Regions from separate parts of the Frederiksenia canicola genome, predicted to be linked through region 2. Evidence: riboswitches for the same ligand, from Rfam matches in the RefSeq annotation. Region 2 holds a riboswitch; the other holds the start of a gene.
What was found. A riboswitch is a leader RNA that binds a small molecule or an ion and turns the genes downstream of it on or off. The one in region 2 is predicted to bind thiamine pyrophosphate.
Positions count from the first base shown of each region.

Region 1: another riboswitch for thiamine pyrophosphate. It lies ahead of A4G17_RS03150 (ABC transporter ATP-binding protein); the one in region 2 lies ahead of thiB (thiamine ABC transporter substrate binding subunit).

Region 1 is NZ_CP015029.1:626,594-643,222, reverse strand. It holds rRNA gene A4G17_RS03210 (23S ribosomal RNA) at 1-817, opposite strand, end outside; tRNA gene A4G17_RS03205 (tRNA-Glu) at 1,034-1,109, opposite strand; rRNA gene A4G17_RS03200 (16S ribosomal RNA) at 1,235-2,774, opposite strand; gene murI (glutamate racemase) at 3,112-3,924, opposite strand; gene A4G17_RS03190 (DMT family transporter) at 3,980-4,444, opposite strand; gene A4G17_RS03185 (chorismate--pyruvate lyase family protein) at 4,454-4,975, opposite strand; gene A4G17_RS03180 (DUF6630 family protein) at 4,991-6,022, opposite strand; gene recG (ATP-dependent DNA helicase RecG) at 6,040-8,121, opposite strand; gene udp (uridine phosphorylase) at 8,284-9,048, opposite strand; gene asnC (transcriptional regulator AsnC) at 9,345-9,818, opposite strand; gene asnA (aspartate--ammonia ligase) at 9,987-10,979, shown strand; gene A4G17_RS03155 (MerR family transcriptional regulator) at 11,018-11,203, shown strand; TPP riboswitch at 11,346-11,437, shown strand; gene A4G17_RS03150 (ABC transporter ATP-binding protein) at 11,517-12,230, shown strand; gene A4G17_RS03145 (ABC transporter permease) at 12,227-12,979, shown strand; gene tenA (thiaminase II) at 13,153-13,806, shown strand; gene A4G17_RS03135 (ABC transporter substrate-binding protein) at 13,822-14,763, shown strand; gene thiM (hydroxyethylthiazole kinase) at 14,820-15,620, shown strand; gene thiD (bifunctional hydroxymethylpyrimidine kinase/phosphomethylpyrimidine kinase) at 15,613-16,425, shown strand; gene thiE (thiamine phosphate synthase) at 16,436-16,629, shown strand, end outside.
Region 2 is NZ_CP015029.1:1,021,642-1,038,270, forward strand. It holds gene A4G17_RS05005 (DsrE/DsrF/TusD sulfur relay family protein) at 1-298, opposite strand, end outside; gene recQ (ATP-dependent DNA helicase RecQ) at 586-2,400, opposite strand; gene cyaY (iron donor protein CyaY) at 2,400-2,708, opposite strand; gene lexA (transcriptional repressor LexA) at 2,861-3,490, opposite strand; gene plsB (glycerol-3-phosphate 1-O-acyltransferase PlsB) at 3,645-6,101, shown strand; gene A4G17_RS05030 (Dyp-type peroxidase) at 6,115-7,032, shown strand; TPP riboswitch at 7,071-7,168, shown strand; gene thiB (thiamine ABC transporter substrate binding subunit) at 7,221-8,198, shown strand; gene A4G17_RS05040 (aminodeoxychorismate synthase component I) at 8,323-9,294, shown strand; gene A4G17_RS05045 (aminotransferase class IV family protein) at 9,272-9,874, shown strand; gene recA (recombinase RecA) at 9,982-11,085, shown strand; gene recX (recombination regulator RecX) at 11,129-11,581, shown strand; gene yqfB (N(4)-acetylcytidine aminohydrolase) at 11,565-11,900, shown strand; gene A4G17_RS05065 (DNA topoisomerase family protein) at 11,904-12,434, shown strand; gene tsaC (L-threonylcarbamoyladenylate synthase type 1 TsaC) at 12,434-12,988, shown strand; gene aroE (shikimate dehydrogenase) at 12,992-13,819, shown strand; tRNA gene A4G17_RS05080 (tRNA-Met) at 13,995-14,071, shown strand; tRNA gene A4G17_RS05085 (tRNA-Leu) at 14,074-14,158, shown strand; tRNA gene A4G17_RS05090 (tRNA-Gln) at 14,183-14,257, shown strand; tRNA gene A4G17_RS05095 (tRNA-Gln) at 14,305-14,379, shown strand; gene ubiK (ubiquinone biosynthesis accessory factor UbiK) at 14,491-14,736, shown strand; gene pgi (glucose-6-phosphate isomerase) at 14,805-16,445, shown strand; gene pfkA (6-phosphofructokinase) at 16,501-16,629, opposite strand, start outside.

The DNA of each region.
Region 1 (16,629 bases), 400 kb from region 2:
GGGAGAACCAGCTATCTCCCGGTTTGATTGGCCTTTCACCCCCAGCCACAAGTCATCCGCTAATTTTTCAACATTAGTCGGTTCGGTCCTCCAGTTAGTGTTACCCAACCTTCAACCTGCCCATGGCTAGATCACCGGGTTTCGGGTCTATACCTTGCAACTAGACGCCCAGTTAAGACTCGGTTTCCCTACGGCTCCCCTATTCGGTTAACCTTGCTACAAAATATAAGTCGCTGACCCATTATACAAAAGGTACGCAGTCACCAAACAAGTTGGCTCCCACTGCTTGTACGTACACGGTTTCAGGTTCTATTTCACTCCCCTCACCGGGGTTCTTTTCGCCTTTCCTTCACAGTACTGGTTCACTATCGGTCAATCAGGAGTATTTAGCCTTGGAGGATGGTCCCCCCATCTTCAGACAGGATATCACGTGTCCCGCCTTACTTATTTTCAGCTTAGTTCCACACAAGGCTTTTAAAGTACGGGATTATCACCCTCTTTGATTGAGTTTCCCAACTCATTCCTCTAAGTCTTGTGCTATAACTGAATGGCTCCTTCGCGTTCGCTCGCCGCTACTAACGAAATCTCGGTTGATTTCTTTTCCTCGGGGTACTTAGATGTTTCAGTTCTCCCGGTTTGCCTTATTTACCTATGGATTCAGTAAATAATGATAAGCTCTTCGCTTATCGGGTTTCCCCATTCGGACATCTTGGATTAAACGCCTCTTATCGACTCATCCAAGCTTTTCGCAGATTAGCACGTCCTTCATCGCCTCTGATTGCCTAGGCATCCACCGTGTACGCTTAGTCACTTAACCATACAACCTCAAACATTTTTAGATAATATTGTTATTAAACAATCATCAAAATATTTAAAGCTGATAATCAAAAACTACTACTTGTGTGCTTTTGTTCACACAAGATTTTTACTACTCAGACTTTCTTTCGAAAATCTCTCAGTTTTTCAGCTTGTTTCCTATTTTTTAAAGAACATTAGACATTCACTTTGTCTTCCGACAAAAAACATCTTTAAATGGCGTCCCCACGGGGATTCGAACCCCGGTTACCGCCGTGAAAGGGCGATGTCCTAGGCCTCTAGACGATGGGGACAGCATTTAAAGATGCTTTCCTGCCATTTGCAAAACATTTCGCGGAACTGGCCGCTTGTCTTGCCTATGTTTCAACTTTCTATCAAACAATCTGTGTGAGCGCTTATTGTGTCATTTCTACTTCGGTAAGGAGGTGATCCAACCGCAGGTTCCCCTACGGTTACCTTGTTACGACTTCACCCCAGTCATGAATCATACCGTGGTAAACGCCCCCCTTGCGGTTAAGCTATCTACTTCTGGTACAACCCACTCCCATGGTGTGACGGGCGGTGTGTACAAGGCCCGGGAACGTATTCACCGCAACATTCTGATTTGCGATTACTAGCGATTCCGACTTCATGGAGTCGAGTTGCAGACTCCAATCCGGACTTAGATGCACTTTGTGAGATTTGCTCCATGTCGCCATTTTGCTTCCCTCTGTATGCACCATTGTAGCACGTGTGTAGCCCTACTCGTAAGGGCCATGATGACTTGACGTCATCCCCACCTTCCTCCAGTTTATCACTGGCAGTCTCCTTTGAGTTCCCGACCTAATCGCTGGCAACAAAGGATAAGGGTTGCGCTCGTTGCGGGACTTAACCCAACATTTCACAACACGAGCTGACGACAGCCATGCAGCACCTGTCTCATGGTTCCCGAAGGCACATTCACATCTCTGCGAACTTCCATGGATGTCAAGAGTAGGTAAGGTTCTTCGCGTTGCATCGAATTAAACCACATGCTCCACCGCTTGTGCGGGCCCCCGTCAATTCATTTGAGTTTTAACCTTGCGGCCGTACTCCCCAGGCGGTCGATTTATCACGTTAGCTTCGGGCACCAGAGTTAAACCCCAATCCCCAAATCGACATCGTTTACAGCGTGGACTACCAGGGTATCTAATCCTGTTTGCTCCCCACGCTTTCGCACATGAGCGTCAGTATATTCCCAAGGGGCTGCCTTCGCCTTCGGTATTCCTCCACATCTCTACGCATTTCACCGCTACACGTGGAATTCTACCCCTCCCTAAAATACTCTAGATTGCCAGTCTGAAATGCAATTCCCAGGTTAAGCCCGGGGCTTTCACATCTCACTTAACAATCCGCCTGCGTGCCCTTTACGCCCAGTCATTCCGATTAACGCTCGCACCCTCCGTATTACCGCGGCTGCTGGCACGGAGTTAGCCGGTGCTTCTTCTGTGGATAACGTCAATTACCAACTCTATTAAAGTTGATACCTTCCTCACCACCGAAAGAACTTTACAACCCGAAGGCCTTCTTCATTCACGCGGCATGGCTGCATCAGGGTTCCCCCCATTGTGCAATATTCCCCACTGCTGCCTCCCGTAGGAGTCTGGACCGTGTCTCAGTTCCAGTGTGGCTGGTCATCCTCTCAGACCAGCTAGAGATCGCGGGCTTGGTAGGCCTTTACCCCACCAACTACCTAATCCCACTTGGGCTCATCTTATGGCAACTGGCCCGTAGGTCCCAGTCTTTAATCTCTCGATATTACGCGGTATTAGCTACAGTTTCCCGTAGTTATCCCCCTCCATAAGCCAGATTCCCAAGCATTACTCACCCGTCCGCCACTCGTCAGCAAGAAAGCAAGCTTTCTCCTGCTACCGTTCGACTTGCATGTGTTAAGCCTGCCGCCAGCGTTCAATCTGAGCCATGATCAAACTCTTCAATTCAAAAAGTTTAATCGCTCAATAAATACTGACTATAAAAAAATCAATAATATTCATTATGAATTTCAAGTTAAGCACTTATTAAGACTTCAAAATTAAATAATATTTCACTTCAAAATCACATCAACAAGTGCCCACACAGATTGTCTGATTCATTATTAAAGAGCAAAAAACAACGACGCACCGTAATAACCTAATCCGTTCACAACAGTGCGTCGTTGTGTGGTGCGCATTATAGAGAAATCCGAAACCAATGCAAGTAAAAAATTTAAAAAAATTAAAAAAAATAGGCTTTCGATGAAAAACAACGCAAAATGAACACATTCTCATCAGCAAGCGGTCACTTTATCGCAATCTTTTGCAAATCCAAAATAGTCAAATGTTCAAATCCCCAAGCTTGCATCATTTTTTCTCGTTGGTTAAAACCGTTCATCGTTGCAGTGCAATAGGCTTGATTATGTAACCTGTCTGGTTTTTCAATAAGTTCTGTGTTTTCCAATAAGGTTTTAACCCGTTTCGCAATGCCATTGCCTGGATCAATAAAGTATTTTACATTCGGTAGCAGTTGCTGCAATTCGTCTTTGACTAACGGGAAATGAGTGCAGCCGAGAATGACGGTATCGATCATTGGATGGGTTTGCCAGTCGGCAACAACTTTTTGTAGCCGTTGCATATCCACTTTGCCTGTTTGTTGTTTTTCTTCGACAATTTCAACTAGATCTGTTGTACCAATTTTTTCAACAATACAGTCGCTGGCGTAACGTTGGATGAGATCATCAACATAGGGGCGGTTTACCGTGCCTTTGGTGGCAAGTAAGCCGATGGTTTTGGTTTGTGAAATTTCCGCCGCAGGTTTAATCGCAGGCACCGTGCCAACAATATGAAAGGGAAAACTTGCTCTCAATGCCGGTAAAACCACGGTACTCGCCGTATTGCAAGCAACCACGACCATATCAAGCGGGTAGATTTCCGCAATTTTTTGCACAATTTTGGTCGCTCGCTCAATCAATACTTGTTCCGTTTTTTCAGAATATGGGAAATAGGCATTATCGAAGCAATATAAATAATGGGCATTCGGCAAACTTTGACGAATCGCATTGTAAATCGTCAACCCTCCCATGCCTGAGTCATAGAGTAAAATTGTTGGTTGCATAAAATGGATAAAAAACAGAAGGTTGGTTAAATGCTACTCCGTAATAACGAGTGATTCAAGCATTGCCAAATAATCGTTTCCCAAAGAAAAAAAGAATCAGCCCAATAGCAATGACAAACAATCCAACGCCTTGCCAGAGATGAATTGGACGAACTTGCATACCAAATAAGCCCAAATAATCAATCAAGGTCGCCATAATTAGCTGCCCGATGATAATAAAAAACAGCATCTGTGTAATGCCCATTTTGGGTGCCAATAAAATACTTGTAAAAACGAGCGTTGCTCCTAATACACCGCCTAACCACTTCCACCACGTTTGAGTCGGTAGATTTTGCCAGGCCGTCGATAAATCCGCTCGCCACAAACAAAGCAGCAGTAACACTATCGTACCAATGGCGAATGAAATCATCGCTGCGACAAGAGGTTGGCCTGCCAGCCCTTGGGCTAACTGGCTGTTAATAGCGGCTTGACTTGCAACCGCTGCTCCAGCAAGCAAGGCAATAAGTAGATAAAAGATCAAGGTATTCTCCTATTCGACTGAAGGAAATTTAAATGGCTTTAGAAAAAGTTCTTTAATTTCAAGTGGGTAGTCATCTATTGTGAGTAAGGAACGTCTTGCATACAAACCTGTCTGTGGATCTTGCCACCATGACAAAGCTAAACGCCTTGGCTGTTGCTGAAAGAGCCACAAACCAATTGGCTGCTCACCCAACGTCAATACGGCTTGAGCTACTTTATCAACTGTATGTTTTGGCAAGCGTGTTTGAGCAAAAATCCAGGGATCATCATCCCCTTTTAAGATGACTTCACGTATCCAAGCGGTTGAATCAACTCGCCATTCTAACTCTTTCCACTCAGAACTAACCGCTTGCCAACCTTGCAGGGTAATCTCAACGGTCAATTTCTGGCATATTTGTTGCAATTTCTGGGTCAATGAATCCGTATGTTGTAACCATTTGCAAATATTGGGGGGCAACTGACCGCTTGCTTCAGGTTGCTCGGGCTTTGCTAATATATTTCGGTATAATAATAACTGTGATTCGTTACGCATTTCTTGCTCATCACCTTATAATGCATTGATTGGAAAACCAAGCTGCTTGGCTAATCTCAGGATTGCCTCTACATTCTCTTTGCGACAAACAAATAACCCCTCACCATCAAAAAACTCAGTATCAATACTTAATAACGTGAAATCAGATTCTTGTTGTAGCTTTTCGGCAATGTCACTCAGTTGTCGAGATTGTTCCTCATCTAATGAGAAATTTTGCCCAATGAGCGCAGCAATATAATCTGCAATCGCCTCATAATCCAACTCCCAATACGCAAAATAGCTGTAGTCTTCAAGGAGAAAACGGTAATATAAGAATGAGCGACTGGGCTCACCGTAAAATCCCTCTTCTTTTAATTGACGGATAAACTGTTCAGGATCGTGTTGAATTAAATAATATTGCGTTTTAAAACTTTCTCGATCATCAATCCCCGCCAACGTAATAAATTCCTCAAGGCGATGCTCATCATTGGCAACCAGATCAACAGGGTCTAGATAGAGACTTTGATGTACTTCGATTACGGATTGCTCAAATAATTCCCAATATCTCTTCTCGATATCCCCTTGTTCTTCAGCTGAAATTTGCCGAGAACGCTTTAACTGGAGAAATAAATTACCTGTGGTTGGTGTCGTTAGAAAAACTTTAAACTGTTGCTGCTCATCACCATCAATATAAGGAGCACAAATAAAGACCATTGTTTCTTGCCTTAAAAATTGCTGGTGTTCTTTCAGAAATGGGGCAATTGTGCATTCAATCACCATAAATGTGTAGTTATTATCGTCAGTAAACTGGTCTTTATCTAATAAAGCAATATTCGCTTTTTGCATAAAATCAGCAAGTGCATCGTGGCATTCAACATAGCCCGCTTGTTTTAAGCAGTCATTCACTTCTTCTTGTTCTTCTTCGGTGAAATTCATGAAATCCTGCGGGTAGTAGTAATAATCCACCAAAATATCGCTTTTGAACTGCTTAGTTGGAATTTCCACATGCATTTCGTTTTCGAGATAACCTTCAATTTCAAGCAATATTTGGCGTAGAGTGTGATCCATTTTTTCTCCTACAATCACTAAGCCTGACTATACACCGTTTTTTCATTGAGCCAACGTTTAATCAACTTATCGGCAATGTCGGGATATTTGGCGATAAGCTGTTTGGCGTAATTCTGAACGAGCGGGATCATTTTTCGATCTCGCATTAAGTTGGCAATTTTGAACTCCGCAATTCCCGTTTGTTTGGTGCCAAGCACTTCACCCGGCCCACGAATTTCTAAATCTTTTTCGGCGATCACAAAACCATCTTGACTGTCTCGTAGTACTGCCAAACGTTTTTGCGAAATTTTACCAAGGGGAGGCTTGTACATCAGTACGCAATGAGATGCCGTGGATCCACGCCCAACCCGTCCACGCAACTGATGCAGCTGTGCCAAACCAAGCCGTTCGGAATTTTCAATGATCATCAAACTCGCATTTGGCACATCCACGCCAACCTCGATTACCGTGGTCGCCACTAATAAATCAAGATTACCCGTTTTAAATTCCGCCATAATCGCTTGTTTTTCTTGCGGCTTCATTCTCCCATGCACTAAGCCAATTCGAAGATCAGGCAAAGCTCGCTGTAAATCTTCCGCCATTGCCGCCGCCGCTTGAGCTTCCAGCACTTCACTTTCGTCAATCAAGGTGCAAACCCAATAAGCTTGACGTTTTTCATTTTTACACGCCTGATAAACTCGTTGAACAATTTCATTACGCCGATCTTCTGACACCGCCACGGTAGTAATTGGCGTTCGCCCAGGGGGAAGTTCGTCAATAATTGAAGTATCTAAATCAGCGTAAACGGTCATCGCTAAGGTGCGTGGAATCGGTGTTGCGGTCATAATTAGCTGGTGCGGATAGATATCACCCTTCGCCCCTTTTTCTCGCAAGGTGAGCCGCTGATGAACACCGAACCGGTGCTGCTCGTCAATAATCACTAGGGCTAAATCGGCAAATTCAACTTGATCCTGAAATAGTGCGTGGGTGCCGATAATCATCTGTACTTCGCCGTTTTTAATCGCCTCCAACTGTGCCTTTCGGGCTTTTCCTTTCACTTTGCCCGCCAACCAACCAACTTCGATACCAAACGGTTTGAGCCAATTGGCAAAATTGTTAGCGTGCTGCTCGGCGAGAATTTCGGTTGGTGCCATTAACGCCACTTGCTTGCCGTTATCAATCGCCAATAACGCCGCCAACGCCGCCACTAAGGTTTTGCCCGAGCCGACATCGCCTTGCACCAGCCGCATCATCGGATGTGGTTTGATGAGATCGTTTTCAATATCCAACGTCACCCGCTGTTGTGCCTTAGTTGGCTGAAACGGTAGGCTAGCTAAAAATTGCTGTTTGAGATCGGTTTGATAGCATAGTGGCTCGGCAAAGTGTTGCTGAATGCCTAATCGCACCTGTTGCATCGCCAAATTATGTGCCAATAATTCTTCAAAAATCAGACGCTTTTGTGCTGGATGCTCGCCTTTTTCCAACTGTTCGGGCGAAATACTCGGATCAGGGCGATGCAGCAACTGCAGTGCCTGCTTCAAGCTGTATTTATGTGGATTAAATTCATCAGGCAGCAGTTCAGCGACTTGTACTTTAGCTAACAACGCCAAGGCTTGTTCAGTCAATTTACGGAGTGAAGCTTGCTTCAATCCTTCGGTGGTGGAGTAAATCGGCGTAAGGGTTTCCGCCAACACAAGCGGTTCATTTCCCCGAATAATTTGATATTCAGGGTGATGAATTTCCGCCATATAATGCCCCCGTTTGACCTCACCAAACGCCTTGACTCGCACACCCGCTGCCAAGCTATTTTTCATTCCCGCATTGAAATTGAAAAATTTCAGGGTGATTTTGCTGGTGCCATCGGAAAGGGTGGTACTTAAAATCGGACGTTTGCCGAACTGCACTTCGGTTAGCTGCACAATGCCTTCGATGGTGGCGTAACTTTCTGGACGAAGATCGATAATCGGCGTGATCCGAGTGCGATCTTCATATCGCATCGGCAAATGAAACAGCAGATCTTGCACATTATTGATGCCGATCCTGCTCAGCTTTTCCGAAATCGCCGCCCCCACGCCCGATAACGCCGTCAGCGGAACACCGTCTAAAAGTTGTTGGCTCATTGGTAAAAAAATACGAAGAAAAAGACCGCGTGATTGTATAAAAGAACAAAGGGTGCCGCAATGACACCCTTTGACTTCATGCTGTATTTGCAAAATATTGAGTGAAACTAACCGCTTGCATCACAACAAGCGGTCAGTTCCTTGCCATTTTTTGCAAATCAATTAGTTATCTAACGCCAATTTTCCAGCCGCTTCTACCACCACATCAATCGCACGGCTTTCGGTGCCTTTGATGGTTTCTTCATTTGGAATTTCTTGTTGAGTGCGGTTTACGATTACCCCTGAAACCATACCCGCACGCAAGCCGAGAGCAGAACACATGGTGAACAGTGTTGCAGATTCCATTTCAAAGTTCATCACATTCAGTTCTTGCCACTGTTTGAGTGAACCTTGGTAGTGTTTCCACACTTTGCCTGAGTAAGTGTCGTAACGCTCTTGACCAGGGTAGAAAGTGTCAGATGATGCAGTAATACCCACATATGGAGTCACACCTTGATTTAATGCTGCGGCATAAAGTGCGTTGGTCGCTTCAAAGTTCGCCACAGCTGGATATTCCAATGGTGCGAAATGTTGGCTTGCACCGTCTAAACGCACAGCCCCTGTGGTGACAAGCACATCGCCCACATTAATATGTGGCTGAATTGCTCCAGTAGTACCGATACGTAGGAATGAACGCACGCCAAGTTGGGCTAATTCTTCCACACAAATCGACACAGACGGACCGCCGATCCCTGTTGAACAAACCACAATTGGCTGACCATTTACATAGCCCAACCAAGAGGTAAATTCACGGGTTGAAACTAAAAATTCTGGATTTTCCATTTTCGCTGCGATACGTTCACTGCGAGCGGGATCGCCTGGAACGATCGCCACTTTTGCCCCTTTTAACATCGCTTTGGTTAAACCCAAGTGGAATACTTCTGACATAGTGTGCTCCTTATTATGCCTAGGACGAGTACCCTAGGTTAATGATAAATTCGCTCCGCTGGAGCGATATTCCGTTGAGCAATATCATTGCTCATTGATAACTAACCTAGGGGTAGCCCTAGGCAACTTGGATATCATTCTACCAACCAAACGGTCAGTTTCCCTAAAACTTTTGCAAATCCGAGTTGAAAAATGTGAACAAGATCAAAAGGAAACGTTTGCGTTCTCAGGTTGTGACACTACATAGGTAGATTTGCAAAAAATGTGACAGATCTGACCGCTTGTTGCCCTTCTCCCTAAGGCTTAATGTCTCGCAGAATCGGATTTTGCATTGAGATGAGCGTTTCGGTAGATTGGATTTCTTCAATCAACTGAATTTTAGTCGCCAGCACACGGTGCAGCTCTTCAATAGTGTGGGTCATCACTTTTAAGAAAATCGAATAGTTGCCCGTGGTGTAATAGGCTTCGACCACTTCATCAAACTCGCGTAATTTAGCAATCACTTTTTCGTAGTCTTTTGCACTTTTTAAAATAATGCCGATAAAGCAGCAAACATCATAACCCAGTTTACGTTCATTAATCCGTAATTTAGTGCCTTCAATAATCCCTGCTTGACGCATTTTTTCAACACGAACGTGAATCGTCCCCGGGCTCACCCCAAAATTTTTTGCCATTTCTGCGTAAGGGGTACGAGCGTCTTCGGTTAAAACGTGCAAAATTCGTTGGTCAAGCTGATCAATTTGAAAGGTCGGTTGATAATTTTTATGCATTTTTTGCTCCTTTTTTACCACCATTTGAATGTTTCTAAAAATATACCATATAAAATTAGACAAAATCTAACACCCAAAGAGTTTTTTTGAAGTAACATTGCATTTTTCCGATTTTACGTTAAATTGTGTTCATCATTTTATGACAAATTAGATGAATGAAGGCAAATTATGAAAAAATCATTTATTTTACAGCAACAAGAAATTAGCTTTGTTAAGAACACCTTTACCCAAAACTTAATCGAGCAGTTAGATATTATTGAAGTACAAGGCCCAATTTTGAGTGAAGTGGGTAACGGTATGCAAGACAACCTTTCTGGTATCGAAAAAGCGGTGCAAGTGAATGTCAAATGCATTCCAAATGCACGTTATGAAGTGGTTCACTCTCTGGCAAAATGGAAACGTCATACTCTGGCGCGTTTCCAATTTAAAGAAGGCGAGGGTTTATTCGTGCATATGAAAGCCCTGCGTCCAGATGAAGACTCGCTCGATCCAACGCACTCTGTCTTTGTGGATCAATGGGACTGGGAAAAAGTGATTCCAGCAGGACGTCGCAACTTTGAATACTTAAAAGAAACGGTACGTTCAATTTATCGTGCGATTCGTTTAACCGAACTGGCGGTAGAAGCCCGCTTTGATATTCCATCTATTTTGCCAAAACAAATTACCTTTGTTCACAGTGAAGACTTAGTTACACGCTATCCAAATATGACGGGCAAAGAGCGAGAGAATGCTATTTGTAAGGAATATGGTGCGGTATTCTTAATCGGTATTGGCGGCAAATTATCTGACGGCAAACCACACGACGGTCGAGCACCTGACTATGACGACTGGACAACGGAATCAGAAAACGGCTACAAAGGCTTAAACGGTGATATTTTAGTATGGAACGCCGAGCTCGGTACCGCATTTGAGCTTTCATCAATGGGGATTCGCGTAGATGAAAAAGCACTACGCTTACAAGTTTCTCTCACTGGCGACGAAGCTCGTTTAGAAATGGATTGGCACAAAGACTTATTAGCCGGTCGCCTACCGCTTTCTATCGGTGGCGGTATTGGTCAATCACGTTTAGCGATGCTTTTACTTCGTAAAAAACATATTGGTGAAGTGCAATCCAGCGTGTGGCCAAAAGCAATGTTAGAACAATTCGAGAACATTCTTTAATCATATACAAGCGGTGAGATCCTGCAAATATTTTGCAATTGGCACTCACCGCTTTATTTTTACCCTATTGTCAAAACGCAGACCAATTCGTCGCACAGCACTTACTGCAAGTTGAACAAAAAATCGCACAACCTATTGAAATCAAAGCGATTATGACGTCCCTTTCAGGCTGTAATCAAAATCATGTTGAGCAATGTAAAGTGATGGCATTCTTCACAGAGTGACACAACAAGCGGTCAGTTCCACCCCACATTTTGCAAAAAATCAGCGTAAAGTTACCGCTTGTAAATGTGAACTAGTTCACATTTTTGTCACAAACCTCCCACATTCCTATTGTTTTTCTCATCCAATGCTATAAACTTCTGCTCCATTTAGTCGGGGTGCTGCTTGGCAGCTGAGATGATACCCGTGAACCTGATACAGCTAATACTGACGTAGGAAACTAATTATGCAACTCTATTTCCCTTTCAATTTTTCGCCTTTTTCGTTATCTCGCCCCTATTTTCTGCACTAAACCGATCATTTTCGGGGGCAAAAATGTGTGTGCAGATCGCAAAGCTGACACTGTGTTTTAACGCAAAACCACTATTCCAGCAATTTGATTTTCAGTTAAATGCGGGGCAATGGACGGTGCTGCTCGGCAAATCGGGGATTGGTAAATCCACCTTGCTACGTGCGATTGCTGGCTTAGAAGACGATGCCATTCAGGCGGGCAACATCGTACGACAGGGCAACATCGCCTATATGGCACAGCAAGACTCACTGTTTCCTTGGCTATCCGTGCTGGATAACGTCCAACTTGCCCATCATCTCAAGGGCACGAAAAATACCGAAACCACCGCCCACGCCAAGCGGTTACTTTCTGCAGTAAAAATGCAATCCCATGCTGACAAAGCCTGCTACCAACTGTCAGGCGGGCAACGACAACGTGTGGCATTGGCTCGGGTATTAATGCAACAAGCAGATATTGTGCTGATGGACGAACCTTTTTCTGCACTCGATGCCGTTACCCGCCGTCAGTTGCAAGATCTCGCCTGTGAACTATTGCGAGAAAAAACGGTGTTGTTGATTACGCACGATCCGCAAGAAGCCATCCGCTTAGGTGATCAGATCGTTATTTTGCAATCTCAACCCGCCACCCTTTCTGAACCCATTATTCCACAAGGGAAGGCTCCACGGGAGCTTGGCGATCAAGCGTTATGGCAATTGCAAGAAAAATTGTTATCCGCATTGCTTGAGGGGGACGAATGAGTTTGCGAGCGTTGTTCAAATCCGCCTTATTGAGCCTAATGCTACTCGCCTTATGGCAAGCGGTTGTCAGCCTGTTTGCCTTGCCACACTATTTACTGCCACCACCCGCGAACGTTTTCGCCCAATTCGGCTCCCACGCCGAAATGCTGTGGTCGCACACCCAAATCACCCTGCTTGAAATTTTTTTAGGGCTAACGCTCGGTTTCGCCCTAGGGCTAAGTTCCGCTCTGCTGCTTGCCCTCTCGCCACGGCTTGCCAATTTATTGCTGCCGCTATTGGTAATTTCCCAAGCGATTCCCGTCTTCGCCATTGCTCCACTGCTCGTACTGTGGTTCGGCTATGGTCTAGCATCGAAAATTGCCATGACGATTTTAATCATCTATTTCCCTGTGACCGCCGCCTGCTATGACGGCCTACGCAACACACCAAAACCGTGGTTGGAATTGGCAAAAACGATGCAAATCTCACCGCTTGCAATGCTATTTCGAGTTCGCTTGCCTGCCGCCTTGCCGTCTTTGGCATCTGGGCTACGCATTGCGGTTTCCGTCGCCCCTATCGGGGCTGTGGTGGGCGAATGGGTTGGTTCATCGCAAGGCTTGGGATACTTAATGCTACACGCCAACGCCCGAATGCAAGTGGATTTAATGTTCTCTGCCTTGCTGATTTTGCTGGTGATTGCCTTACTACTCTACTTCAGCGTGGATTATGGACTACGCAAAGCGGTGCCGTGGGTGGGGAAAGTTGGATGAATGTTCGGTAACAAATTCTGCCCCCGCTTGCGGGGGAAGTACCGCCGAAGGCGGGGTAGGGGGTAAGCAAGCGGCCAGATTTTTGCAAAATTTTGCAAATTCCCCCCTTCGGTTTCGCTACGCTCAACCACTTCCCCCGCAAGCGGGGGCAGAATATAACTTAAGGAGATACCATGTCCATCACACAAACACTGATTAAAAATGCCCAGCCATACTGGGAAAACTACATTGAACATCCCTTTGTGCAACAGCTTGAAAATGGCACCTTGCCCTTAATGAATTTTCAACATTACTTAAAACAGGATTACCTCTATCTATTGCATTACAACCGAGCTTTTGCTTTGGCAATTTACAAGGCGGATAACTTCACTCAAATGGAAATCGCACATCAGTCAGTAGCCGCCTTGTTGCACGAAATTCAGTTACATATCGGCTTTTGCAAAGAATGGGGTATTGATGAAAAAACCTTGCTCGCTACGCCTGAGTCGGCGGCGTGTGTTGCCTATACCCGCTATGTGTTGGATTGCGGAATGGTGGGCGGTTTACCTGAACTCTATGCGGCGATTGCCCCCTGTGCGATTGGCTATGCCGAAATTGGGCGGAATTTGGCGACCCGCGGTCGCAGTCCTGCCGAGAACCCGTATCAAGTTTGGATTGAGATGTACGCCTCCGCAGAATTTCAACACGCCACCCAAGCTCTTGCCGACAATTTAGATTTGCTCTGCCAAGGGCTTGATGAAGCACGCCTTGCCAAAATTCAACAGATTTTCAACACCGCCACTCGAATGGAAGTGGCATTTTGGCAAATGGGATTAGATTTAAGTTAATAAAGGAGACCAAAAATGAAAACACTGACCGCACTTTTGAGTGCCGCCATGCTCTGTTTCAGCACCCCAGCCACTGCCAAAGAGAAACTCACCTTGTTACTCGATTGGTTTGTGAACCCTGACCACGCGGCGTTGATTGTCGCACAACAAAAAGGCTTTTTTGCCAATAACGATCTAGAAGTGGAAATAGTAGAACCTGCCGATCCGTCAATGCCTCCCAAATTGGTTGCGGCAGGCAAAGCGGATTTGGCGGTGGACTATCAGCCGCAATTGCAACTTGCCGTACCGAACGGCTTACCGTTGGTGCGAGTTGGTACACTGATTTCCACCCCGTTAAATACCCTGACTTTCTTAGAAAGTAGCCATATCAAAACGTTGGCGGATCTGAAAGGCAAAAAAGTCGGCTATTCCGTCAGCGGCTTTGAAGATGTGCTACTTTCGGCAATGTTGGCAGATGCAGGGCTTTCGGTAAACGATGTGGAAAAAGTGAACGTAAACTGGTCACTTTCTCCGTCGTTAATCAGCGGCAAAGTGGATGCGATTATTGGCGGCTATCGTAATGTGGAGCTTAACCAGCTCAAACTCGAAAAACACCCAGGAAAGGCGTTCTACCCTGAAGAGCACGGCGTGCCCGTGTATGACGAGCTGATTTTAGTGGCGAACAAACACACCATGCCAAAAGCAAAAATCTCCGCATTTTTGACCGCTTTGGAGCAAGCCACCGTTTACACCTTAAATCACCCAGAAGAAGCGTGGGAAGCCTATGTGAGCTATAAGCCAAAAGAGCTCGACACCGAACTCAACCGTTTGGCGTGGCGAGACACTTTACCACGTCTTACCCACCGCCCACGTGCGTTGGATACGGCCCGCTACGAAAAAATGGCAGCATTCCTGCAACAACATCAACTCACCGACAAGGTGCTGCCCGTGGCGGATTATGCGGTGGAAATTAAATAGTTCTACATTATCTATAGATAGGCGGATACTTAGGTCCGCCCCTACGAGGCTGTTATATGCAATCCAAATTCCTTTCCAGACTCCGCGAACGCAATCCATTGGTGCATAACATCACCAATATCGTGGCAGCGAACTTTTCGGCAAATGGGCTACTCGCAATCGGGGCATCGCCGATAATGTCTGCTAACCTCGAAGAAATGGTAGAAGTACCGAAAATCAGCCAAGCCCTTGTGATCAATATCGGCACACTGCTCGGTAAAGAGATCGATGCAATGGTGTTGGCGGGCAAAACGGCTAATGAAATCGGCATTCCTGTGGTGCTTGATCCCGTTGGTGTAGGGGCGACCACGTTCCGCCAACAGACCGTCTCGGCGTTGCTCAACCAAGTGAAATTCACGGCCATTCGTGGCAACGCTGGCGAATTGGCGTATTTGGCTAATGTGCAGTGGGCAGCAAAAGGCGTGGATGCAGGCAATGGCAAAGCGAATTTAGGCGAAATCGCCCATAAAGTCGCTCGTCAATATGGCTGTATTGCGATTATCAGCGGAGAAACCGATTTTATTAGCGACGGCTCCCGCCTTGCCAAACTGCAAAACGGTACGCCATTGTTTCCCAAAATCACCGCATCAGGCTGCTTACTGAGTGCGATTTGCGGAGCATTTCTAGCGGTTGCAGAGCCACAAGACTACTTTGCGGCACTGATCGAAGGCTGCTCTGCCTATGCGATTGCAGGCGAAATTGCCGCCGAACCGCTGAGTGCTACTCAAAACGGACAATTTTTCGTTGGTTTGCTCGATCAACTGGCCTGCCTTTCCCCTGAACACCTCAATCAATATGCAAGGATTTCCTATGAATAACATTTCTATCGCCTTAACTATCGCAGGTTCAGACAACTCTGGCGGTGCAGGCTGTCAAGCGGATCTCAAGACCTTCCAAATGCAACATGTGTTTGGAATGACCGCCATCACCGCCATTACCGTGCAAAACAGTCTCGGTGTTTACGATATTCACCCTGTGCCACTGCACATTATTGAAGGACAGTTGAAAGCCATTGCCGATGATTATCACGTGAATGCGTTCAAAATTGGCATGCTTGGCAACAGCGAAATTATCCAGTGTATCGCCAACAGCTTGCAAAAATACCAGTTCGGTAAAATGGTGCTAGACCCTGTGATGTACGCCAAAGGTGGTGCCGCGTTGCTCGAACCCGATGCGGTGGAAGCATTACGCACGCTATTAGTGCCGAACGCCGAAGTGATTACCCCCAATCTGCCTGAAGCAGAAGCCTTAACCGAGGTAAAAATTGTCGATGATCGCACCGCTTGTTTGGCGGCAGAAAAGCTACTCAACATGGGCGTGAAAAACGTGCTGATCAAAGGTGGACATAGCCAAAATTCGCAAAGCGACGTGTGTCGGGATTGGTTGTTTACTCAAAATGATATGCTGCGACTCGATAGCCCACGTTTCAACACTCGCCACACCCACGGCACAGGCTGCACCTTCTCCGCCTGCATTGCCGCTGAATTGGCGAAGGGCGAAAGCGTCAAAAGTGCAGTGCAAACGGCAAAAGATTTCATTACCGCCGCCATCAGCCATTCATTGAACATCGGTCACGGACACGGCCCAACAAACCATTGGGCATATTCGCAATGGAAAAAATAAAGGAGATACCATGCAAGCTACATTTGATGTGCGGGCGGCGATGCGGCTCTATTTTGTTGCAGGGTCGCAAGATGTGGCACATTTAAGCGGTAATCCTGCCGACAATTTGCTGAAAGTATTGGAACAGGCATTGCAGGCGGGGATCACTTGCTATCAATTTCGTGAGAAAGGTGCAAAATCTTTACAAGATCCAACCGCTTGTAA
Region 2 (16,629 bases):
GTGTACCAATTTCCACGCCATCAGCCAGTGGCAATTCGGTCATACCTCGGGCGTTAGTACAGGTTTTGCATAGTTTAACGATTGCTCCTTGAGCAGAGAGAATTTCCAACATTTGCTGAGCGTGATAGCTCTCCGTTGGATTCTGTTTGGCTAGTCCAGCAACGACGGCATCAGACATTAAAAATAGCTTAATTTCTGCGTTGTGCTGGTCTTGAATTTGTAATGCCAAACGTAATGCACTGAAGAATGTTTCATTACCATAAGGGGCGGCGTTGATAATAAAGAGAAGTTTTTGCATAAAAGCATCCTTACAAGCGGTTAGATACTGAGAAAGTTTTACAAATTTTTCCTTTAGTAAAAGCAAAAAGGAAGAGAAGCTATTATTATCCCACCCAAACGCATTTTGCAATAAATAGTCGTGAAACCATCGTAACAGCTGGATTAATTTCTGTTAGACGATCGGCTGCTAATTTCATTACACAATAGTGGATGACATGCCCATCAATATTTTCGGAGCTTGCAATTCGCGAATGCCACAGGTATTTCAGAATTTGTGACAAAGATGACGAATTATTGTAGAAATAATTAATTTCTATATTGGGTATGTTCTTGGATTAGCTGTAAAAATGCAGGGCCAAAACGCTCTAATTTTCGCTCTCCAACTCCGTTAATCGAAAGCATTTCTTCTTCCGTAATCGGTAAAAACTCTGCCATTTCTTGCAAAGTGGCGTCGTTGAAAACTACATAAGGTGGCACATTTTCTTTATCAGCAATCTGTTTACGTAAAAAGCGCAAGCGGGCGAACAGATCCTTATCATAATGGCGTGTTGGTTGCGGTTTCTGCACATAAGCGGTCGCAGAAAAGCTCAACCGTGGCATTGCTAATTCCAGCGGTATTTCTGCCCGCAAAATTGGACGAGCCTGTTCGGTGAGTTGTAATGCAGAATGGTTCACAATGTTTTGCTGAATAAAGCCCAAATGAATGAGCTGACGGGTGACGCTGATCCAATACTCTTGAGATTTGTCTTTGCCGATGCCGTAAACGGAAAGGGTATCGTGCTGAAGATCTCGAATTTTTTGATGATTTAACCCACGTAGCACCGCAATAATGTGGTGTAAACCAAAGCGTTGCCCGGTACGATAAATAACCGACATCACTTTTTGGGCATCGACTAAGCCATCATATTTTTGGGGCGGATCAAGGCAAATATCGCAATTTTTACAAGGCTGTTGGCGAGATTCGCCAAAATAATTGAGCAGTACTAAACGGCGGCACGTTTGCGATTCGGCAAATGCCCCGATGGCTTGCAATTTATGTTGTTCGATTTGACGTTGTTCACTTTCGGGCTTTTCCAATAAAATTTTATGCAGCCAGCCGTAATCCGCAGGATCGTAAAACAGCACTGCTTCTGCGGGCAGATCGTCTCGTCCTGCCCGTCCGGTTTCTTGGTAGTAGGACTCAATGCTGCGGGGTAAATCAAAATGCACCACAAACCGCACATTCGATTTATTGATCCCCATACCAAACGCAATAGTTGCCACCACCACTTGAATGTTATCTCGTTGAAAGGCATTTTGTACGGTTTCCCGCTGCTCGGCCGTCATCCCTGCGTGGTAGCCCATTACCGCAATACCACGAGTTGCCAGTCTTTCGCTAATTTCCTCCACTTTTTTGCGGCTATTGCAATAAATAATGCCACTTTTGCCTTTTTGACGGTGGATGAATCTGACTAACTGATCCATCGGCTTGAATTTTTCTTGCACGGTGTAGCGAATGTTTGGGCGGTCGAAACTGCCTAGATAAGTGTGCGGATTTTCCAGCTGCAAATGCTGGATAATATCAGCTCGAGTCGTGGGATCTGCCGTGGCGGTCAGAGCAACAAGCGGTGTGTTTGGGAAAGTTTTTCGCAATCCACCAAGCAAAGTATATTCAGGGCGGAAATCATGCCCCCATTGAGAAACACAATGGGCTTCATCCACCGCGAGCAAGCTGATTTTGCAGTGATGAATAAAGTGGAAAAAGTTAGAGGTCATCACTTTTTCGGGGGAAAGATAGAGTAGTTTGAGTTGTCCCGATAACGCTTTTTGCTCAACAAGCTGCTGTTCGGCTAAAGTTTGACTAGAGTTGAGATAAGCCGCTTCGATCCCGTTTGCCAAAAGCTGATCGACCTGATCTTTCATTAAGGAAATCAGCGGCGAGATTACCAATGTGATGCCATCTAGACAGAGTGCGGGCACTTGATAGCAAAGGGATTTTCCGCCGCCCGTGGTCATAATCACTAAACAGTCGTTGCCTGTCAAAATGGCATCAATGACTTCTGCTTGTCCGTGACGAAAAGATTGGTAGCCGAAGACGTTATGTAAAATGTCTTCGGCTTTAGCAAGGGGGGAATAGGACATTAACTAAACGAAACGGTTTCACCGTGGCGAGCAACCGCTTCTTCTAAGTGACGCCAAAATGAACGACCTTCTGAGCTTAGCCAATCGCCATCACGGTAAGCAAAATGGAAACCGCCCAATTTGCTGGCAAGCCATAATTCAAGCATTGATTCCTGTTTATTGATTACGATCTGTGAATCGTCATTAAAATAGAGCGTCATTACCGAGCCTTGTGTTTCACAATCCACATCGCAACCTTGCTCATCTAATTGTTCTTCAATCTTTGCCCACACCTTTTCAATTTCTTGCTGAAATTCCGCTAAATTCATCGTTGTTTCTCTTGTTTGCTAGATAAAAAATAAACTGCTATTTTGGGCTTTTCTGCGTGGCTTTTCAATCTAGATTTGCAAAAAATGCATAGGAACTGACCGCTTGTCGTTGAGAACAAGCGGTCAGTTCCGCAGAACGTTTTGCAAATGTATTACATCCACGAATTACTGCGAATAACGCCGACGGCTAAGCCTTCAATTTCAATAAATGAAGTGCGAGGATCAACAATAATTGGCTTAAGTGCATCATTTTCTGGATGGAGATAGATTAAGTCGCCTTTGCGTTCTAAGCGTTTAACCGTCACTTCATCATCCACTCGAGCGACGACAACCTGGCCATTACGAACCGAGGTGGTTTTATGTACGGCAAGTAAATCACCATCTAAAATACCAATTTTTTCCATGGAGTCGCCTTCCACTTTGAGCAAATAGTCGGCTGCGGGAGAGAACATTGCACCATTTACGGGGATATGATTTTCCACATGTTCAATTGCCATAATTGGAGAGCCCGCAGCCACTTTACCGATTAATGGTAAACCATCGTCATTTGCGGCAGCTTCGGTATCAACGAGTATACGAATACCACGCGAAGTACCCGAAAGCATCTCGATATAGCCTTTGCGAGCAAGGGCTTTGAGATGTTCTTCGGCGGCATTTGGGGACTTAAAGCCGATTTCACGAGCGATCTCAACCCGTGTTGGCGGCATGCCAGTGGTTTCGATATGTTGTTTCACAAAATCGAAAATTTCTTGCTGGCGAGCAGTTAGATGCTGACGTTTCATAAATTCCTCACTGTCTTTATATACAGAAAACAGTGTCATTATATACAGTGAAAAGTGGTTTGTAACTAATAAATTGAATTTTCTTGAAGAAATTTATGTTAAAATCACAATAATTTTAATCCAATCCATAACTATTAAATAAAAGGATATAAAAATGTCTAGTCTGGTTAGCTTTTATCGTAAAGTTTTAAATTTACCCCTTTCTTTATTAGTCAAATCACATTCAATCCCAACAGAGCCTGTTCAAGAACTTGGTTTGAATCTCAATCAGCCTTTTGTTTACGTACTACCTTATACTTCACAGACGGATTTATTAGTTTTACAGAAAAACTGTTTGGCATTAAATTTGCCTGATCCTTTGCAACATAATGAAGTGAATGGGCAATTATTGCCACGTTATGTATTTTTAGATGAAGGTCGCCGTTTTTTTAAAAGTAAAGGTGCCAAAAGTGAAACTGAATCTGTTTTTTATCGCTATTTAGATTTACACCGAGAAAATCCACAGCTGGACGTGCAAGTGATTCCTGTCTCCGTGTTATGGGGGCGTGCACCAGGTAAAGAAAAAGGGCTGCCTGTATTACGCTTACTGGGGGGATTTGAGCGTTTTTGGATGATTTTATGGTTCGGTCGAGACAATTTTGTACGCTTCTCGCAAGCGGTTTCACTACGTTATATGGTCGAAACGCATGGAGCCGATGAAGGTATCGCACAAAAACTGGCTCGTGTAGCAAAAATGCACTTTGCTAAACAGCGTTATTCAGCAACAGGACCTCGCTTGCCAAATCGTCAAGCGATGTTTAACAAGTTATTGCAATCGCCTGCGATCTTAGCTGCCATTGAAGATGAAGCGAAAAAGCCGAAAAGTTCGCCTGAGAAAGCTCGTAAAGAAGCCGAAAAAATTCTGGATGAAATCGCGGCAAACGTAAAACACGAAAGTTTGCGTACTGCTGATCGTGTTTTGAGTTGGTTGTGGAACAAGCTCTATCAAGGCATTAACGTCCAATACGCTGAACGTGTGCGTAAATTGGCATTAGAAGGACACGAACTGGTTTATGTGCCTTGCCACCGTAGCCATATGGACTATCTATTGCTCTCATATATTCTTTATCATCAAGGGTTAGTACCACCGCATATTGCTGCGGGGGTGAATCTAAACTTCTGGCCTGCAGGTCCACTATTCCGTAGTTGGGGCGCTTTTTTCTTACGTCGTACCTTCAAAGGCAATCGCTTATATTCAACGATTTTCCGTGAATATCTCGCAGAATTATTCTACCGTGGCTATTCGGTGGAATATTTCATCGAAGGTGGTCGTTCACGCACGGGGCGTTTACTTGAACCGAAAACGGGTATGATGTCGATGACCTTACAAGCCTTGCAACGAGGTTTGTCTCGTCCGATCAGCATTGTGCCAGTGTATATTGGCTACGAACATGTTTTAGAAGTGGATACCTACGCCAAAGAATTGCGTGGGGCGGAGAAAGAGAAAGAAAACGCAGGCTTAGTGTTACGGGTGATCAAAAAACTTCGTAACCTGGGTCAAGGCTATGTGAATTTTGGCGAACCGATTCAGCTCAACCACTATCTGAATTTGCAATTTCCAGAGTGGAAAGAACCGCTTGCAGAGGGCGAACGCCCGAAATGGCTAAATAATGCAGTGGAAGCAGTATCTAAACAGGTGATGGTCAATATCAATAATGCGGCCGCGGTGAATGCGAAGAATTTAATTGGCTCAGTGTTGTTGGCTTCTCGCCAGCGTTCGCTTACTCGTGAACAATTGATCGAACAAGTCGAAAGCTATCTAGAATTATTCAAAAATGTGCCGTATTCACAAGATGTGACTTTGCCAACAGATTCAGCCGATGAAATGCTCGATCATGTTATCACCTTGCCACGTTCAGGTGTGGTTTCTGAGAAAGATAGCTTCGGTGAAATTATTCGTTTAGATCGTCAATCGGCGGTCTTGATGACTTACTATCGCAATAACATTCAACATTTGTTTGTGCTGCCGTCGTTGGTAGCAAGTATTGTGTTGCACCACGAGGCAATTTCAAAAGATCTCATTATTCAAAGTATCAATCGCATTTACCCTTTCTTACAAGCAGAATTGTTTTTGCATTTTGATCAAAACGATGTGCGTAACCAAGTGGAAGCCATTTTGCAGGAGTTCACTCGCCAGCAACTGATTAAGAATGAAAGTGAAATGTTGATGATTAACCGTCATCGAATTCGTACTTTACAGCTACATTCTGCTGGTGTGAGAGAAGTGTTGCAACGTTACTACATTAGCTTAAGCATTTTAATTGAACAACCTGAAATCAGCCGCAATGAACTGGAAAAAGAGAGCCGTTCAATTGCTCAACGTTTATCGGTGTTGCATGGCATCAATGCCCCTGAATTCTTCGATAAAGCCTTATTTTCAACTTTTAGTAACACACTTAAAGAACAAGGGTATTTTGATGAAGAGGGCAATGCCGTGGTTGCTAAAGTGCAAGAAACAGAAGAACTACTGCGTGGTTTGATTTCCCTTGAAGTGCAACAAACAATCCAAGGGGCAATGGTAAAATTAGAAAAAGGCGAAGAGAATACTCAGTCGCAATCAACAGAAGCATAATTTGGAGAATACAATGGCAACCCCACAAAGTGGCATGACCTTAACCCATCGTAAAGCGGGTATTTTTATTGAAGCAATGGTATCCGATACGGAATCTTTGCGTTCAAAAATTCAACATGTTCATCAACAATTTAAACAAATTCAAGCACAATTTGAAAACGAGCCTCTTGGGCTTACTATTGCCTTTGGCACAAAGCTTTGGCAGCAGTTAGCAAGTGCGCAATCCGCAGCGGAATTGCACGATTTCCAACCGCTTGGCAAAGCTGAACGGGAATTTGCTCCAGCAACGCAACGGGATTTGTTAGTGCATATTCAATCAAATCGTCCAGATGTCAATTTCAGCGTAGCATTGATGCTTGTTGAGCAACTCAAAGAGTGCATTCAAGTGGTTGAAGAAATTCACGGTTTTCGTTGGGTGGAAGAGCGGGACTTTACAGGCTTTATTGATGGTACTGAGAATCCAAAAACCGATGAAAAACTGCGTGAAATTGCGTTGATTGACGAAGGTGAAGATGCTGGTGGTAGCTATGTATTAAGCCAACGTTATGTGCATCATTTAGATAAATGGCACAAGATGTCGGTTGATCGCCAAGAGCAAGTAATCGGTCGAACCAAAGTAGATAGCGTAGAATTAGATGATGTACCGCCACAATCACACGTTGGGCGAGTGGATCTGAAAGAAGATGGTAAGGGGCTAAAAATTTTACGCCATAGTTTGCCATACGGCTTAGCCAGTGGTGAACACGGCTTGTATTTCTTGGCATTCTCAAAACGCTTGCACAATATAGACAAACAGTTGTTAAGTATGTTTGGCGAATTAGACGGCAAAACTGATCGCTTGCTTGGCTTTACCAAAGCGGTAACGGGCAGCTACTATTATGCTCCAAGCCTTGAGCAGCTGTGCAATTTGCAAAAAATTGAGCGGAACTGACCGCTTGCTGAAAGCCTAAATCGGGCGGTATAATCCGCCCGTTCTCATTGGGGTGCTTTGTAATGCAGAAGCTGAGAAATACCCATAGAACCTGATCTGACTAATATCAGCGTAGGGATTTGAGACAGGAACAGCCGTATTTTCCAGTTTTAAATCCTTCTATTTCAATTATTTAGAAGGAAATTTCAATGAAACTTAAACCTCTTTTTGCCCTTTCTTCCCTTGCCCTTTCTTTTTCAGTGTTGGCAAACCAACCAACTTTAACGGTTTACACTTACGATTCTTTTACTTCCGACTGGGGGGCTGGTCCAAAACTAGAGCCGATTTTTGAACAACAATGTGGCTGCGACCTGAAATTTATGCCATTTGAAGATGGCGTAACAATGTTCAATCGTATCCGTCTGGAAGGCAATAAAACCAAAGCGGATGTGATGTTAGGCATTGATAACTTTGTGATGCCAGAAGCGGAAAAATCAGGACTATTTGCGGAAAGCGGGTTAGAAAACAAAGGGTTAGATCTTAACTGGACAGATAAAACTTTCGTTCCTTTTGACTTTGGCGAATATGCTTTTATTTACCACAAACAAAAAGTGGCGAATCCACCAAAAAGCCTCAAAGAATTGGTTGAACGTCAAGATCTCAAAGTAATTTATCAAGACCCTCGCACAAGTACTGTTGGGCGTGGCTTACTGTTTTGGGTAAATAGTGTTTATGGCGATAACGCTGAACAAGCGTGGCAAAGCCTCGCCAAGCATACAGTGACCGTGGGTAAAGGTTGGTCAGAAACCTACGGGGCGTTTTTAAAAGGCGAGTCGGATTTAGTACTCAGCTATGCGACTTCACCACTTTATCACCAATGGCACGAAAAAGATGAAAACTATGTGGCAGCAAATTTTGCTGAAGGGCATTTAGTCCAAGTGGAAGTTGCAGCGATCACCAAAGCCAGCAAGCAGCCACAATTAGCTAAACAATTTTTAGCTTTCTTACAACAGCCAGAAGCACAAAAAATCATCTCATTCCACAACGTGATGAAGCCTGTAGTTAGCAGCCAAGCAGATCCATTATTCAAGACATTACCAACCTATCCTGCGACAAATTTTACCCAGCCAAGCACCGACACCGTGAAGCAATGGTTAGCCACTTGGCAAAAAGCAGTGAGTAAATAACCGCTTGTATTGACATCTTCCCCACTTCGTTGGGGAAGAACTATCAAATCAATTCCCTAAAACGCCATTCTTACTTCGCAAAAATTGCTATAATGTTGCCATTCTTCGCTTTTATTGATAGCCAATGCAGTATTTTATTCAACAAGCCAATTTATTCGGTGAACGCAAACAGCCTTTCTTTTTTTTAATAGATTTTGAACAAAAAAAACCGCAAATTTACCCGTTAGATCAAGCAGTTGAAAATGGGATCTTTTTTGCATTTCCATCAATAACGAATTGGGCAGAAAATGTAACTCATTTTCCACAATTTGAATTAAACATTACCCCCACGGATTTTCAAGATTACCGACAAAGTTTTGAATTAGTAAAAGAGCAGATTCAAGCAGGAAATAGCTATTTATTAAACTTAACTTGTCAAACAAAAATCGCTTCCAATTACGATCTAAAACAGATTTTTCTCGCCAGCAAAGCTAAATATAAATTGCGATTAGAAAATCAGTTTGTCTGTTTCTCGCCTGAATGTTTTGTGCGGATCGAACAGAATAAAATCTATTCTTATCCAATGAAAGGTACAATGAATGCAAAAGAAGAAAATGCCGTTGAAAAGTTAATTCATTCAGAAAAAGAATTTACCGAACATAATACCATTGTCGATTTAATTCGTAATGATTTGGCGTTAGTCGCTAATAATATTCAGGTTCGTAAATATCGCTATTTAGAAAAAGTGCAAACCCACCGTGGTGCGATTTATCAAACGAGCTCCGAAATTTGTGGGGAATTGTCAGAAAATTGGCAAGCGGAAATCGGCACAATATTGGCAAAATTATTGCCAGCAGGTTCAATTAGCGGAGCACCGAAAGTGAAAACCGTTGAAATTATTCGCCAGGCAGAGCAGCAAGAACGAGGCTATTACACAGGTATTTTTGGTTATTTTGATGGCGAAAATTTAGATAGCGCGGTGGCAATTCGTTATATTGAACAAAAAAATAACCAACTTATTTTTCGTAGTGGTGGTGGTATTACATCATTAAGTGATTTAAACGAAGAATATAATGAAATATTAGAGAAAGTTTATGTGCCAATTTCCCTTGTTTGAAACCTTAGCCGTCATTGATGGTCAATTCCAGCGTTTGAATTACCATCAACAACGTGTCAATTTGGCGTTTGAACATTTTTTTAAATCGGAAACAATTTTAGATTTAACCAAAATAACCATTCCAACTGCGTTTAAATCAGGCTTTTTTCGCTGCCGCATTGATTATTCAGCCATAGCATTTGATATTAAATTCTATGCTTATACACCACGAAAAATGACACGTTTTCAATGTGTTTATACAGAAGATTTAGATTATCAATTCAAATATAGCGATCGCAAGCGGTTAGATTTTGCTAAAGATTTGCAAATTGATGAAGTGATTATTATCAATAATGGTTTTGTGAGTGATTGTACTATTGGAAATTTACTCTTTTTAAAGAATGAAAAATGGTATAGCCCGCAGCATTATTTATTAAAGGGCACGCAATTAACCTATTTATTAGATCAGCAGAAAGTGGAACTTATGCCAATTCATATAGATGATTTGTTTGGTTATGAGAAAATTATGGTTATTAATGCATTAAATCCCTTTGAGCCAGAGCGAGCGGTTTCGATCGATTCGTCAAGTGTTTTACGTTAGGTTTGCGATACAGATCGAAAAATTTGAAAAAAAACTTGAAACTGTATATTCAAACAGTATAATGCAACAAACTTTATGACTGTTAAATCAAATACAAGGATTATTTTATGGCAGAAAAAAAATCATCAGTCTCAACCGTTACTAAACATACTGATCCAGAAAGTAAAGAAAAAGCCTTAGCCGCAGCACTTGCTCAAATTGAAAAACAGTTCGGTAAAGGTTCTATTATGACCTTAGGTGCAACGCAAGATCTTGATATTGAAGCCGTTTCAACGGGGTCAATTGGTTTAGACTTAGCCCTTGGGATCGGTGGTTTACCGATGGGGCGTATTGTCGAAATCTTCGGACCAGAGTCATCGGGTAAAACGACGTTAACGTTATCACTTATCGCTGAAGCTCAAAAAATCGGCAAAACCTGTGCTTTTATTGATGCGGAACACGCATTAGATCCTGTTTATGCCCGAAAATTGGGCGTTGATACCGATAGGTTATTGATTTCACAGCCAGACCATGGCGAACAAGCCCTTGAAATTTGCGATGCATTAGTACGCTCGGGGGCTGTTGATGTCATTATCGTGGACTCTGTTGCCGCCTTAACACCAAAAGCCGAAATTGAAGGTGAAATGGGGGATTCACATATGGGTTTACAAGCTCGTTTAATGTCGCAAGCCTTGCGTAAATTAACGGGGAATGTGAAAAATACTAACTGCTTGGTGGTCTTCATCAACCAAATTCGGATGAAAATCGGTGTGATGTTTGGCAACCCAGAAACTACAACTGGCGGTAATGCATTGAAATTCTATGCGTCTGTGCGTTTAGACATTCGTCGTTCTGGCGTGGTAAAAGACGGTGAAGAAATTTTAGGCAGTGAAACCAAAGTCAAAGTTGTGAAAAATAAAGTATCTCCGCCATTCCGCACGGCACAGTTTGATATTATGTACGGTGAAGGTATTTCCAAAGTGGGTGAAATTCTTGGTTTAGCCGTTGATCACGATCTAATTAAGAAATCAGGTGCGTGGTTCTCTTATAATGGCGAAAAAATCGGTCAAGGCAAAGCCAATGCAATGAAATGGCTGAAAGAGAATACAGAACAAGCAGATAAAATCGAGCAAGAGTTACGTGCATTGTTAATGGCAAATCCTGATAAGGTTGTAACAGCCGCAGGATCGGATAATAATGACAGTGCAGATGAACAATTTGAAGAACTTTAATTGAAAAATGCGGTGTAATGCACCGCATTTTTGTTATATTGGCATGAAACAAAAATCGACCGCAATTCAATATGTTGTATATTTGCTCTCAAAGCGGGATTACGGCGAAGCAGAATTACGACAAAAACTGAAGCAGAAAGACTTTCTCGAAGAAGAAATCGAACAGGCGATTGTCAAAGCACAAGAACATCAATGGCAAAGCGATGAGAGATTTTGTCGTCAGTTCATTCATTATCGTTCACAGCAAGGCTATGGACCAAACCGTTTAAAGCAAGAACTACGTTTTAAAGGCATTGCTGATTGGCTGATTAGTCAAGAAATGGAAAATAGTGAAGTAGATTGGTTTGAACTGGCTGAACGCGTGTTTGAGAAAAAACGCTCAACAAATTGGGATATCAAGGCTAAGCAAAAAATGTGGCGATATATGGTCAGTCACGGTTTTTACAGCGATCATTTTAGCCACTTAATGGATCTAGATTATGACGATTACCAATAAAATTACCTTTTTCAGCCGTTTTGAAGCAGATATTTTAAGCGGTAAAAAAACGATCACAATTCGCGATTTATCTGAAGCTCATTTTCAGCCAAATCAGCAACTTTGCGTTTCGACCTACGAAACTGACCGCTTGTTTGCACATATTCATGTATTATCGGTTACGCCTATTACCTTTGCGGATTTGAACGAGCAGCACGCTCAGCAAGAAAATATGACGCTAGATCAGCTCAAACTAGTGATTCGTGAAATTTATCCACAAGATGATCACTTTGTGGTGATTGAGTTTGAATTGTTGAAGAATGAGCAAACAGAGCAGTAGTCAATGAGTTTGTTTAAATCCACCAAACAGACGGAACGCTGTCCGCAATGCCACTCCCCCTTGCAAATTAAACGCGGGAAAGGCGGACTTTTTCTCGGCTGCTCGGCTTATCCAAAATGTGATTATCTCAAACCGTTGCAACAAGTAGCCCATATTATTAAAACCTTGGATGAGCTTTGCCCACAATGCCATTCGCCGCTGCAACTCAAACAAGGGCATTTTGGTATTTTTATCGGCTGCAGCACCTACCCTAATTGTGAATTTACCGTGCATAATGAGCCTGAAACAAGCGAAGAATTTAGCTGTCCTGAATGTAAAACCTATAAATTAGTCGAACGAATAGGGCGTTCGGGTAAACATTTCTATGGCTGTAGTGGCTACCCTGAATGCAAATTTACTGTGCCGAGTAAGCCAATCGAGAGAGAATGCCCGCAATGCCATTACCCTTTGGTCACTCAGAAAAGAATACGGGGAAAATCTGCATTTCTTTGTGCGAATAAACTGTGCCAATACCTTTTTAGCGATAACGAATAATGTACTCTTTTAATGAAATAGTCGAAAAACTCAAGCAAGATCAAGTGGTTGCTTACCCAACAGAAGCGGTTTTTGGCTTGGGATGTAACCCAAATAGCGAGCAAGCGGTGAGACACTTGTTAGCGTTAAAACAACGCCCTGAATCGAAAGGGTTGATTTTGATCTCTCCTTATCGTGAACTTTTATTACCTTATATTGATGAAACTCAGCTTTCTAAGCCAGAATGGCAACGTTTCGAGCACTCTTACGAGAAAGCGATTACTTGGGTAATGCCAGCAAAAACAGACGTGCCACGTTATCTTAAAGGGCAATTTGAAACTATTGCGGTCAGGTTATGCCAAGTACCTGCGGTGGTGAAATTATGTGAGGCGACGGGCTTTGCCTTAACGTCTACCAGTGCAAATTTAACTACATTGCCGCCTTGCAGAACGGCTCAAGAAGTAATGGCACAATTTGGTGACAATTTCCCTGTTGTCATCGCTGAAACAGGCGGAAAAAACAATCCTTCTGAAATTCGTGATATTTTCACCCAACAAATTTTTAGGCAGGGCTAAGTTATGAATCAATATGCTGTTTGGGGCAACCCGATTACCCAAAGTAAATCTCCTCGCATTCATCAATTGTTTGCTGAACAAACAAAGAAAAGCTTGCAATATCAAGCAAGGTTAGGCGATGAAGAAAAGTTCGAGCAGCAGTTATTAGACTTTTTTGCACAAGGGGCTAGAGGGGCAAATATCACCTCCCCATTCAAAGAGAGAGCCTTTGCTCTAGCGGATTTGCATAGTGAGAGTTGCCTGCAAGCGAAGGCTTGCAACACGTTAAAACGTTTAGATGATGGACGTTTGTATGCCGATAATACGGATGGTTTAGGCTTAGTGGCAGATTTGAAACGGTTGGAATGGCTAAAACCACAGCAAAAAGTGCTTATTTTAGGGGCGGGTGGAGCAACGAAGGGCGTTTTGTACCCTTTATTGCAGGAGAAGCAACAGGTCACCTTATATAACCGCACTGCTGAGAAAGCGGTCAGTTTAGCGGAAAAATTTGCAAAGTGTGGCAAGATTCAGACCGCTTGTTTACACGAAATGGCTGAACAGTCTTACGATTTAATCATCAATGCCACTTCGCTAGGGTTGCAAGGCAAATATGTCGAATTGCCGTCAGTAGTTTTTTCCACCGCAAAGGTGTATGATATGCAATATACTGTGGATATGCAGACGCCATTTTTAAACTACGTTCGTTCACAAGGAGCAATGGCGTGTCAAGATGGTTTGGGAATGCTAGTTGGGCAAGCTAGCTATGCGTTTGAATTGTGGGAAGGGGTATTACCGCAGATTGAACCTGTGTTAGCCATTTTGCAGGCTGAAATGAAAAAATCAGCACTTTAGTGCATTTTGCCCTTATAAAATCAATAAGTTCCGTAAAAGAGTGTTGGTTTTTATCGCAATTTGCCGAAACTCTATTCAAACAAGCAAAAAATAGGAATTTTTAGAAAAAAGTATTTGACGAGCTAAGGTGAAATCAGCATAATACGCCCCGCAAAGCCGATATGGTTACGCAAATGGCTACATAGCTCAGCTGGTTAGAGCACAACACTCATAATGTTGGGGTCGCAAGTTCGAATCTCGCTGTAGCCACCATTGCGGGACTGGCGAAATTGGTAGACGCACCAGATTTAGGTTCTGGCGCCGAGAGGTGTGTGGGTTCAAGTCCCTCGTCCCGCACCATTATGGCTTAGCAAATAAAACGACTGGAGTATCGCCAAGCGGTAAGGCACTGGGTTTTGATCCCAGCATTCCTAGGTTCGAATCCTAGTACTCCAGCCATCTTATTTTTAAATCTCAGTAACTAACCTTGTGTTAGTTTTTTCTTTTGGAGTATCGCCAAGCGGTAAGGCACTGGGTTTTGATCCCAGCATTCCTAGGTTCGAATCCTAGTACTCCAGCCATCTCATTTTTTATTTTGATCTCGCTTAGATTTCCCTTTAATTCCTTGATTTTTCCTTTTGATTTGAGCCAAAATTCTTTAAAATTGTCGCTCAATTTGACTGGAGAATTTTATGCTTAATCCGAAAAATCTAGAATCCCTCGCACAACAACTTCACAATGCACTTCCTCAAAGCCTGAAAAATGTCGGCAATGATCTCGAAGAAAAATTTAAACAAATCTTGCAGGCTCAACTGGCGAAATTAGATGTAGTAACGCGTGAGGAATTTGATGTGCAATCGCAAGTGTTATTGCGTACCCGTGAGAAATTGAACGAACTCGAAAAGCGTTTAGATGAATTAACTCAGCAAGCGGACTAATTTGCAAAATTTTTAGCAAAACTAACCGCTTGTTTATCCATTTATTTTAACTTTTAAAGGGCAATAAAATGCAAAATATCAATCCAACCCAAACATTTGCTTGGAATGCACTCGAGCAACACAAAGCCGAAAACCTAGCTATCCCAAAACTTTTCGAACAAGATCCAGACCGTTTTAATAAATATTCCCTGCGTTTTAACGATCAAATCCTGGTTGATTTCTCGAAAAATGCCATCAATGAACAAACACTCGCATTATTGCGTCAATTAGCTGAAGAATGCCATTTAAAATCAGCAACGTATGCGATGTTTAATGGTGAAAAAATTAACCGTACCGAAGATCGTGCCGTATTGCACACGGCGTTGCGTAACCGTTCAAATACCCCCGTGGAAGTAGATGGCAAAGATGTGATGCCTGATGTGAATGCGGTGTTGGCAAAAATGAAACGTTTTTGTGAGCGTGTGATTTCGGGCGAGTGGAAAGGCTATACGGGTAAGGCGATTACCGATGTAATCAATATCGGGATTGGCGGCTCGGATTTAGGGCCTTATATGGTGACGGAAGCATTGCGTCCGTATAAAAATCATCTCACGATGCACTTTGTATCAAATGTGGATGGTACCCACATTGCTGAAACCTTACGTAAAGTGAATCCTGAAACTACTTTGGTTTTGGTTGCATCAAAAACGTTTACCACCCAAGAAACGATGACTAACGCCCATACGGCTCGTGATTGGTTATTAGCTGTAGCGAAAGACGAAACTGCGGTAGCTAAACATTTCGTAGCACTTTCAACTAATGCGAAAGAAGTTACGAAATTTGGTATTGATACGGCAAATATGTTTGAGTTTTGGGATTGGGTTGGCGGTCGTTATTCGCTTTGGTCTGCGATCGGCTTATCCATTGCGTTATCGATCGGCTTTGAAAACTTCGAGCAGCTGCTTGATGGGGCACATGCAATGGATCAGCATTTCTTAAATGCACCTATTGAGCAAAATATTCCAACTACGTTAGCGTTGGTCGGTATTTGGAACAACAATTTTTTAGGGGCAGAATCGGAAGCGATTTTACCTTATGACCAATATTTACACCGTTTCGCGGCTTATTTCCAACAAGGTAATATGGAGTCAAACGGCAAATTTGTTGGACGTGATGGCAACGTGGTGAAACACCAAACGGGTCCAATTATCTGGGGGGAACCAGGTACAAACGGTCAGCATGCGTTCTATCAGCTGATTCACCAAGGCACCAAGTTGATCCCGTGTGATTTCATCGCACCAGCACAAACGCACAACCCGATTGGTGATCACCACAGCAAGCTGCTTTCTAACTTCTTCGCACAGACGGAGGCCCTTGCCTTTGGTAAATCGAAAGAGGTGGTTGAGCAAGAGTTCGTACAAGCAGGTAAAAGTCTTGCAGATGTTGCAGAAATCGTGCCGTTCAAAGTGTTTACTGGAAACCGCCCGACCAACTCTATTTTAGTGCAAAAAATCACGCCATTCACTTTAGGGGCGTTGATTGCAATGTATGAACACAAAATTTTCGTACAAGGTGTGATTTTCAACATTTACAGCTTTGACCAATGGGGGGTTGAGCTTGGCAAACAGCTTGCTAACCGCATTTTGCCAGAGTTGGAAAACAGTGAAACCATCACCAGCCACGATAGCTCAACCAATGGGTTAATCAATCAGTTTAAGGCTTGGAGATAAGTGAATAGAGATAAAAAAACGCAGGGCTTTCCTGCGTTTTTTAATTCCGTCTTGTTTAAAACAATTTTCTTGAAGTCTCAAACAATTCTTCTTTGAATGGGCGGCGCATATTGTTGATCGCATCAATAATATCGTGGTGAACTAATTTTTCATTTTGGATACCGACACAGCGTCCGCCATGACC